Regions from separate parts of the Demequina sediminis genome, predicted to be linked through region 2. Evidence: predicted binding sites of a transcription regulator. Region 2 holds the regulator's gene; each other region holds the start of a gene.

What was found. Region 2 encodes HspR, which represses chaperone genes until heat shock. Its sites were predicted from a motif close to AAGTTGAGTCNNNNNGACTCAACTT; they were not measured.
Region 1: a site for HspR is predicted at 1,773-1,797, ahead of ABEA62_RS07780 (Hsp20/alpha crystallin family protein). Genes of this name have one in related genera too.
Region 3: a site for HspR is predicted at 1,355-1,379, ahead of ABEA62_RS11075 (ATP-dependent Clp protease ATP-binding subunit). Genes of this name have one in related genera too.

The regions. Positions count from the first base shown of each region.
Region 1 covers NZ_BAABRR010000007.1:70,377-73,645, forward strand. Annotated here, with positions in the region: gene ABEA62_RS07770 (carbohydrate ABC transporter permease) at 1-74, shown strand, start outside; gene ABEA62_RS07775 (LacI family DNA-binding transcriptional regulator) at 131-1,171, shown strand; gene ABEA62_RS07780 (Hsp20/alpha crystallin family protein) at 1,241-1,687, opposite strand; gene ABEA62_RS07785 (YoaK family protein) at 1,855-2,559, opposite strand; gene ABEA62_RS07790 (acetamidase/formamidase family protein) at 2,662-3,269, shown strand, end outside.
Region 2 covers NZ_BAABRR010000003.1:63,635-66,903, forward strand. Annotated here, with positions in the region: gene ABEA62_RS03655 (nucleotide exchange factor GrpE) at 11-601, shown strand; gene ABEA62_RS03660 (DnaJ C-terminal domain-containing protein) at 624-1,592, shown strand; gene ABEA62_RS03665 (heat shock protein transcriptional repressor HspR) at 1,639-2,052, shown strand; gene ABEA62_RS03670 (TetR/AcrR family transcriptional regulator) at 2,049-2,651, opposite strand; gene ABEA62_RS03675 (hypothetical protein) at 2,775-3,269, opposite strand, start outside.
Region 3 covers NZ_BAABRR010000013.1:22,511-25,779, reverse strand. Annotated here, with positions in the region: gene ABEA62_RS11090 (hypothetical protein) at 1-266, opposite strand, end outside; gene ABEA62_RS11085 (RNA polymerase sigma factor) at 309-881, opposite strand; tRNA gene ABEA62_RS11080 (tRNA-Glu) at 1,004-1,076, opposite strand; gene ABEA62_RS11075 (ATP-dependent Clp protease ATP-binding subunit) at 1,428-3,269, shown strand, end outside.

The DNA.
Region 1 (3,269 bases), on a different contig from region 2:
CGCTGCTCCTCCTGTTCATGTTCGCCGGACGCCAGCTGGTGTCGGGCATCATGCAGGGCGCGGTGAAGGGCTAGGAGGGGATGCCTGTCGCCGTTGGCGGGCATGGGGTCATTTTCGAGATGATGGCCTCATGCCCGCCGATGAAGGTCAGCCCATGACGACCGTCGGGCGCGCCTCCGCGCCCACCCTCGAGCTGGTGGCCGCGCGCGCGGGGGTCTCGCGCGCCACCGTCTCGAGGGTGGTCAACGGGGCTCCGTCGGTGTCGCCGCCGATCGCCGAGGCCGTGCGTCGCGCGATTCAGGAGCTCGGCTACGTCCCCAACAGGGCCGCTCGTTCGCTCGTGAGCCAGCAGTCTCAGGCGATCGCGCTGGTCGCGCCCGAGGACGTCAACCGGTTCTTTGGGGATCTGTTCTTCGCGGAGATCGTCGCGGGCATCGACGCCCGTCTCGAGAACTCCGACTACGTGCTCAACCTGATGATCGCGAATCACGACCCCAGTGGGAAGACGATGCGCTACCTGGGTGGCGGCGCGGTCGACGGTGCGATCGTGGTGTCCCACCACACGTCCGACCGCTTCCTGCGACGCATCACCGAGTCCCTTCCCGTAGTCTTCGGTGGTCGCTCCGCGGTGGCGGGGCCCGACACATACGTGGTCGACGTCGACAACGTCGCGGGAGCCGAGACGGCGACCCGCCGCCTCATCGAGCGAGGCTGCCAGCGGATCGCGACCATCGCGGGCCCGCTCACGATGCAGGGCTCGATCGACCGCCTCACGGGCTGGCGTCGCGCCCTCGACGAGGCCGGGGTCGCGGCCGGTCCCGTGGTCGACGGTGACTTCACGATGTTCGGTGCCGCGCGCGCGATGAGGGAGATCCTCGAGTCGCGTGACAAGGTCGACGGCATCTTCGTCGCCTCCGACCTCATGGCCTCCGGCGCGCTACCCGTGCTGCTCGACCGTGGCATCCGGGTGCCCGAGGACGTCGCGATCGTGGGCTTCGACGACTCGAGCGCGGCGCTGTCGACGGGTGTGCGGCTCACCACCGTGCGCCAGCCGTCGCGGGAGATGGGCTGGCACATGGCCGACATCCTCATCGACGTGCTCGCGGGGCGGACGGATCGCGAGCACTCGCTCATCCTGCCCACCGAGCTCGTGGTGCGAGACTCGGCCTAGGCAGGCAGGGTTCCCGACTCTCATACGCGTGTGCCCCGGCGCCCGAGTGGGGCCGGGGCACACGTCGCGTTAGTCGGTGCTCACCGCGATGCGGCGCGGCTTGGCCGCCTCGGACTTGGCGACGGTGACGGTAAGCAGGCCGTCCTTGTAGGACGCCGTGACCTTGTCGGGGTCGACGCGGTCGGGCAGGCGCACCGCGCGGTGGAACCGGCCGAACCTGCGCTCGACGCGACGGAAGCCCTCGGCGTTCTTCTCGTCGTAGAAGTTGCGCTCGCCGGAGACCGTAAGGACGTTCTCCTCGAGCGACACGTCCACCTGGTCGGGCTTCACGCCGGGAAGCTCCACGTGCATCGTGAAGCCGTCCTCGGTCTCCTCGACGTCGAGGGCGGGGGAGAAGGCTCCCGACAGGGTCGTGTCGGTGTCTCCAAAGAACTGCTGGACGATGCGCTGGAAGTCGTCCGGCCACGGCGACGCGGCAGCGGCCGGAACGGAGCGACGGAGAATCTCTCGTGCCATGATCTGACCTCCTTGGAGGATCGGGTGGCCCGGTCGGGATGGCGCCCTCGCGGGCGAGCGGTGAAGCGCTCCGCCTCCAGGATAAGACTTGAGCGGCCTTCGCTCAAGTCAAGCGTTCCTCCTGGCACACGAAGTGTTTCTGCCGCCCGGCCGGCGCGGTAGGCGCGCTACTCCGTGTCGTAGGGCATGCGTCCGACCCGACCGGGGTGGGTTACGTGACCCAGCCATGCGACGACGAGCGTGATGATCGCGGACAGCGCCATGCCGGCCCCGATGTGCACATGGAGCAGCAGCGCGCCGGCGAGCGCGCCGAGCCCGATCAGCACGACCGCCCCCGCGCGCCGCTTCCACGGCTGCCCGCCTCCCGTGCCCAGCACCGAGTCTGACGCGAGGCCCGTGATGGTCGAGGTGACCACCACCGTGGTGACGTCCTTGACCGCGACGTGGCGCGCGGCGGCCGCCTGGCAGCCCATCGCGAGGCCCAGGGCGGCGGTGATCGAATACTGGAGCACGTGCCCCGGCTCCGCGACGAGTGCCGCGGGCACCGCCGCCAGCGCGATGATGATGCCGACCGCGACGAAGAGCACGGTGTGGCGCGCGGTCCACGCCGCCGCCGCGCCGCGCAGCGCGCGACCCCCAGCGGCCGCGCCCGCCATGAATCCGGCCAGCGCGATCAGGGGCCCCGCGACCGGCAGCCCGGTGTCGCCCGCGAGGGCCATGCCGAGGATCACCACGTTGCCCGTCATGTTGCCGGTGAAGACGCGGTCGAGGCCCAGGTAGCCGACCGCGTCGATGATGCCGGTCGAGAACGTCAGGGCGAGCATGAGCCCCAGGTGGGCGTTGGCGGGATTGCGGCGCATCCGGTCGAGCACGGGACCTCCGGGTGGGTGGGGCCCCGGCCGGGTCCGTTGACTGCGCCCGGGGCGGCTGTAGTCTCGGCCACAGACTAGGGCACACACATCACGGGAGGTCGCGTGGCCGACTACCAGGGCATACTTCAGCCCGGCGAGAACCTGGACGGTTCCGCCTACCTTCCCGCCGACGCGTCGACGGTGGGATGGGGCCGGCTGCCGCGACGCGGAGACGCGCCCGTGGTGACTCTCGACCCGGGTGACGAGATCACGATCGACACGGTGAGCCACGAGGGCCTGTTGCCCGATCAGGGGCAGGATCCGGCCGCGTTCTTCGGCGCTCACGGCGTGCCGAGGGAGCGCGTCCTGGACGACGCGATCGCGATCGCGGCGACCCGCACGCGCCGCGCAGAGGACGGCCCTCACGTGGTGAGCGGGCCCATCGCGGTGCGGGGCGCCCGGCCGGGCGACCTGCTCGCGATCACGCTGCTCGAGGCCACGCCGCGGGTCGACTACGGCGTGATTTCCAACCGCCACGGGCGCGGCGCGTTGGCTGGCGAGATGCCCGCCGGGCCGCACGACGTCAGCGTCTTCACGCCCATCTCCCTGGAGGCGGACGGAGAGTGGCGGGGCCGCCTCCCGCTCACCGAGGGCGGCGAGCGCGCGGTGTCCTTTCCGCTCGCGCCGTTCCTGGGCATCATGGGCGTCGCGACGGACACCGCCGAGCGCGC
Region 2 (3,269 bases):
AAGGGCAGCCATGACCGACAACCAGAACCCCACCCCCGACGAGGGCGCCGAGGCCGAGGCCGAGCGCATCCTCGCCGACGCCGCCGCGAACCTCTCCGGGGCATCGTTCCTCGACGAGAACCGCGACGGCATCGACGACCTCAGCACGGACGAGGCCGGTGCGGACGACGCGCTCGACGCGGCCTACGCCAAGGCGGCGGAGCACCTCGCCGACCTTCAGCGGCTCCAGGCCGAGTACGTCAACTACCGCAAGCGGGTCGACCGAGACCGCGAGCTCATCGCGATCAACGCGACCGCGAAGGCGATCGAGGCGCTCATCCCCGTGCTCGACGACCTCGCCGCGGCACGCGAGCACGGCGACCTGGCCGAGGGCCCGTTCGCGGCCATCGCGGACAAGCTCGAGTCGACCCTCGGCCGGCTCGGCTGGTCCTCGTTCGGCGCACCCGGCGACGGGTTCGACCCGCAGCTGCACGAGGCCCTCATGTCGCAGCCCAGCACCGAGGTCACCGAGCCGACCATCCAGCACGTCGCACAGCCGGGCCACAAGGTGGGCGAGCGCATCGTCCGCCCGGCGCGTGTGATCGTCGCCCAGCCCGAGTAACCACCAGCCGAAAGGAGGCGCCATGACGAGCCAGGACTGGTTCACCAAGGACTTCTACGCGACGCTCGGCGTCTCCAAGGACGCCGGCCCGGACGAGGTCAAGAAGGCCTATCGCAAGCTCGCGAAGGACCTTCACCCTGACCGCAACCCCGGCGACGCCGCCTCCGAGCGCCGCTTCAAGGACGTGGGCGAGGCGTATGCCGTGCTGTCCGACCCCGAGCAGCGCAAGCAGTACGACGCGATCCGCGCCATGGGCGCGGGGGGCGCGCGCTTCCAGGCCGGTGGAGGCGGCGGCACGGGGGGCTTCGAGGACATCTTGGGAGGGATGTTCGGCGGCGGCGCGTACCCCGGAGGCGGCAACGTCCGCTTCCAGACGGGAGGCGCGGGGGGCTTCGAGGACATCCTGGGAGGGATGTTCGGCGGGGGCCGTGCGCGTGGACCGCAGAAGGGCAGCGACCTCGCCGCCGCGGTTGAGGTGTCCTTCCGCCAGGCCGCGGAGGGCGCCACCGTCCAGTTGGGTCTCGACGGCAGCCGCGTCTCGACGCGACTGCCCGTCGGGGTCAAGGACGGCCAGCGCATCCGTGTGGCGGGCAAGGGCCGGCCGGGCGGCAACGGCGGCCCGCCGGGCGACCTGCTGCTGACGGTGCACGTCCAGCCCCACCCGGTCTTCACCGCCGACGGCCTGAACCTCAGGGTCAAGCTGCCCGTGCGGTTCGACGAGGCCGCCCTGGGTGCCCAGGTAGACGTGCCGACGCTCACCGGCGAGAAGGTCCGCGTCAAGGTGCCGGGCGGAACGCAGTCGGGGACGACCCTACGCGTCAAGGGGCGCGGCCTGACGTCGAAGAAGGGCACCGGCGATCTGCTAGTCACCGTCGAGGTCGCCGTGCCCAGGAAGCTCTCGCGAGAAGCGAAGCGCGCGGTTGAGGCACTCAGGGAGGCCACGTCGGGCGAGGACCCGCGCGCAGACCTGTACCGCGACGCGACCAGGTAGGAAGCAGGAACGATGCCCGCTAGCGTGGGCGCGAAGGAGGTGCACGGTGGAGCAGCCAGACGTTGACGAGCCAGTGTTCCTCATCTCCGCTGCCGCGGAGCTGGCCGGAATGCACGCGCAAACCTTGCGTCAATACGACCGGCTCGGCCTGGTGGTGCCGCGCAGGCGGCCAGGCGGCGGCCGCAGGTACTCGCTCCGTGACGTGGCCGTGCTGCGCGAGGTGCAGCGGATGAGCCAGGAGGAGGGCATCAACCTGGCCGGCATCGCGCGCATCCTCACCCTCACGCGCCGCGTGCAACAGCTCGAGCACGAGGTCGAGCGCCTGCGTCCGCGCGCGGATACCGGATCGCGCGTCTTCACGACCGGTCCCACCGGCAACGTCGTGATCGTCGAACGCGGGCGCCGGGCGCGGCGCGACGAGGGCCGCGCGGTCGTGGTCTGGACGGGCAGGCGAACCTAGTTCGCGACCCCGCGGGCGTCGACCGCGAGCGCGACGTCGACCGCCGCGGCGTAGTCGGAGAAGGGCTCGTCGCTCATCGCGTGCGTGCGCCGCAGCAACTCGAGGCTCACATGACCATGCAAGGTGGCCCACATGCGAGCCGCCGCCTCGTGCCACGCCGTGGGGTCGGCATCGGCGCTGTCCAGCGCGGCCGCGACGCGTGCACGGTGGGCGAAGAACGAGTCCCACGTCCGGTCGCGGGTCGTGTCCGAGGGCTGGTGGCCCGCCACGGCAGGCACGAACATCGTGTGGAACTGGGGCGCGTGTTCGAGCGCCCACGTCCGGTACGCGAGTCCGGTCGCGATGAGGCCGTCGCGGCCGCCGCCGCCGTCCTCGAACGCACGGTCGAGCGCGGCATCGAGAGAGTCGAATCCTGCCTCGACGACCGCGTCGATGAGGCCCGACTTGCCGCTGAAGTGCGTGTAGACGCCCATGGTCGAGCACCCCGCGGCCTTGGCGACCGCGCGGACCGTGAGGCCAGCGGTGCCCTGCGCCTCGACGATGGCGATCGCGCTGTCGAGCAGTCGTGACCGAAGGTCGGCGAGGGGGGATTCGGTCATAGGGAAAATAATAGGTGAAGGGTTAACCTTCACAGTCACGCGAACAGGTCCGCTGCCCCGTCGACCAGGTGAGACGACGAAGGGCCGACACCGCCCTCAGCTCGGTGCCGGCCCATCGCCCCCTCATCTCTGCAGCGACTCCACGAGTTCCACGGCGTAGTCGTGGAGATCGGGAAGTGTCTCGATCCACACCCGCGGAGGTTGCCGCATGAGGTTGCCGACGCGCATCTGAACCGCGCGCCGGGAGATGTGATCGCGGAGATCCGCCACGCCGCGGCCCATGTCGGGTCCGCGAGCGATGAGCACCGCGTAGAGACCGTCGGCGAGGCGGGCCATCGGGTGACCCTTGCCGTACGCGTCCTGAAGCGACTGGCCGATCGCGGCGTTGCGCGCCATGCGGTGCCACGGGTCGGTGTCCGCGGCGGCCACGTCGACCAGGACCAGCGCATACGAGGTGCTGACCGCGCCGCCGTCGCGCTCCACGGCGCCGTAGAGTTCGCCGAGCCGCGCGACCAGGTAGTCCATCGAGCCCAGGCCGGACTCCGGATCGTTCATCACCGGCACCACGCGCTGCGTGGCCTCGCCCTCGGTCCACCCCTCGCACAGCGCGCGAATCGA
Region 3 (3,269 bases), on a different contig from region 2:
AGCCCCAGGAGTGCGAGACCGCCGGCAATGGCGGCGCGCATACGCCATGGGGAAGGGGTTGCCGCCGCAGGCACGGTGAGGGGGACCGAGGAATCCGCGGCGACACTTGCGAGAGCAGCCGCCGCACGCGCCGTCTCGGCGTCGTTCGGCGCGACGTTCAGCGCGCGGAGCGCCGCGATGGCGGGGGCCGCGTCGGCCAGCGGGCCGGTGGCGTCGCCACGCAGCAGCCGCTCCTGGTCGCGGGGCGTGAAGTCGTTGCTCGTCATGGTCCTGTGATCGCCACGCCGCGCCGATCGGTTACATGACCGTCAGGATTTCTCAGCGTCGCGCTTGGCGCGGGCCCGCCGGAGCGCGGTGATGGCGCGGTGCTGGGCCACCTTCACCGCCGACTCGGATTTCCCGACCACCGACGCCGTCTCCCTGACCGACAGCTCGCCGACCACTCGCAGGAGCAGGATCTGACGCTGATCCTCGCTCAACCCGGACAGGAGATCTGCGGTCGCCACGGCCGCGTCGCGGACCAGCACGGACTCCTCCGCGCTGGGGGTCGCCACGCGGTCCGCGCCCTCGGCGAGGTCGGTGAGCTCGGTGTCGACGACCTTGGGGCGACGGCCCGCCTTGCGATGCGCGTCGACCATGCGCCGGTGCGCGATCGAGAACACCCACGAGCGGAAGGCGGACTCGTCGCCGTCGAAGGAGGCGATTCCCTTTGCGACGTGAAGGAAGGTCTCGGCGGCCTCATCCTCGGGCTCGGGCGAGCCGCGGCCAGCGAGGTATCCGCGGACGGGACCCGCGAGGTCCCGGTAGATCTCGCTCCAGGCCCACTGCTCGCCCGCACGTGCCGCAGCCAAGACGCTCTCGAACCCGTGCCCGAGGGTCACGAGGCGGAGCCCTGCACGGTGAATGAGCGCCAGTCAGACATGGAGGGAGACGCTAACACGGTCGCGAATACGCCCGCTTACGACAAAACTCCCCGCCGCGAACGGTGAGGAGTTTCATGTCGTAGCCCCGACGGGATTCGAACCCGCGCTACCGCCTTGAGAGGGCGGCGTGCTAGGCCGCTACACAACGGGGCCCTAGCTGCATCGGCCACCCTCCCGGGCGGCTGGCGCGAGATAAGACTCTACAGCATCGGCGCGTCGTTGCACAACCACCGGCTGCGCTGGCGGAGCGGCCACCCGATCGGCCACGCCGCCCCACCGTGCGCAAGTCACACATCTGGCGCCACGTAGATCGTCACCGAACGGGGAATCGCGAACACCGGTCGCGAGAGGTGTGACTTCCGCTCGACACGACAAGGTGCCGGACCCCCGCCCTCCCCCGCTCCACTTGCGCCGCCGGATGTCGTTACGTAAACTTGAGCGTAGGCGGCTCAAGTCTGAGGCAGCCAGCCGCAAGAGAGCACCACGCACCACCAGGAGGAACTCATGTCCGCTCAGCCCTACGCCCCCGACACCCAGGAGCAGGCCAGCGCGCTCGAGCAGTTCGGCCAGGACTTCACCGCCCTCGCCGAGTCCGGCGCGCTCGACCCCGTGATCGGTCGCGACGAGGAGATTCGTCGCGTCATGCAGGTGCTCACGCGCCGCACCAAGAACAACGCGGTCCTCATCGGCGAGCCCGGCGTGGGCAAGACCGCGATCGTCGAGGGCCTCGCCCAGCGCATCGTCGCGGGCGACGTCCCCTCGTCCCTCAAGGACCGTCGCGTCATCGAGATCGCGATGAGTTCGCTGGTCGCGGGCGCGGCCTTCCGCGGCCAGTTCGAGGAGCGCCTCAAGGCGATCCTCAAGGAGGTCGAGGAATCCGAGGGCCGCATCATCCTCTTCGTCGACGAGCTCCACACGATCGTGGGCGCCGGCAAGGCCGAGGGCTCGGTCGACGCGGGCAACATCCTCAAGCCGATGCTCGCGCGCGGCAAGCTGCGCATGATCGGCGCGACTACGCTCAACGAGTACCGCGAGCACGTCGAGACCGACTCGGCCCTCGAGCGACGCTTCCAGCCGGTCTTCGTGGGCGAGCCCAGCATCGAGGACACCGTCGCGATCCTGCGCGGGCTCCAGGAGAAGTACGAGGTCCACCACGGCGTCAAGATCACCGACGAGGCGATCGTGGCCTCCGCGCGCCTGTCCGACCGCTACATCACCGAGCGCTTCCTGCCCGACAAGGCGGTCGACCTCATCGACGAGGCCACGAGCGCGCTGAAGATGCAGCTCGACTCGATGCCCATCGAGCTCGACCGCGCGCGCCGTCGCATCATGCAGCTCGAGATCGAGCGCACGCAGGTCGCCAAGGACAAGTCCGAGCACGCCAAGGCGCGCCGCGAGGAGATCGACCGAGACATCGCGAGGCTCCGCGAGGAGTCCGATGCCCTCAACCTGCGCTGGGCGCGCGAGAAGGAGCTGATCGTGCGCGTGTCGCAGGCCACCGAGCGGCTCGAGCAGCTGCGCGGCGAGCTCGAGCGCGCGGAGCGCTACGGCGAGCTCGAGAAGGCGGGCCGGATCCGCTACGGCGAGATGCCCGCCGCGGAGCGTCAGATCGCCCAGGCACGCGAGGAACTCGAGGCGATCCCCCCTGCGGAGCGCATGCTGCGCGAGGAGGTCACGGGCGAGGACATCGCGGGCGTGGTCGCGAAGTGGACCGGCGTGCCCGTCGAGAAGCTCCTCACGGACGAGTCCAGCAAGCTCGGCCACCTCGAGGACCGCCTCCACGCGCGCGTGGTGGGACAGCATCGTGCGATCGCGAGCGTGTCAGACGCGATCCGTCGCGCCCGCGCGGGAATCTCCGACGCGAACCGACCTATCGGCTCGTTCCTGTTCCTCGGCCCCACGGGCGTGGGCAAGACCGAGCTCGCGCGCGCCCTCGCGGAGCAGCTCTTCGACGACGAGCGCGCGATGATCCGCATCGACATGTCCGAGTACATGGAGTCCCACGCGGTCTCGCGTCTCATCGGCTCGCCCCCCGGCTACGTGGGCTACGACCAGGGCGGACAGCTCACGGAGGCCGTGCGTCGGCGCCCGTACAGCATCGTCCTGTTCGACGAGGTCGAGAAGGCCCACCCCGACGTGTGGAACGTGCTGCTGCAGGTGCTCGACGACGGCCGCCTCACCGACGGCCGCGGCCGCACGGTCAACTTCACCAACACGATCATCGTGATGACCTCGAACCTGGGGTCGGACGTGGTGCTCGCGTGGGACGGGGTCGACCGCGAGGCGCTCGAGCGTGACCTGCAGGCGGTACTGCGGCGCGCCTTCAGGCCCGAGTTCCTCAACCGC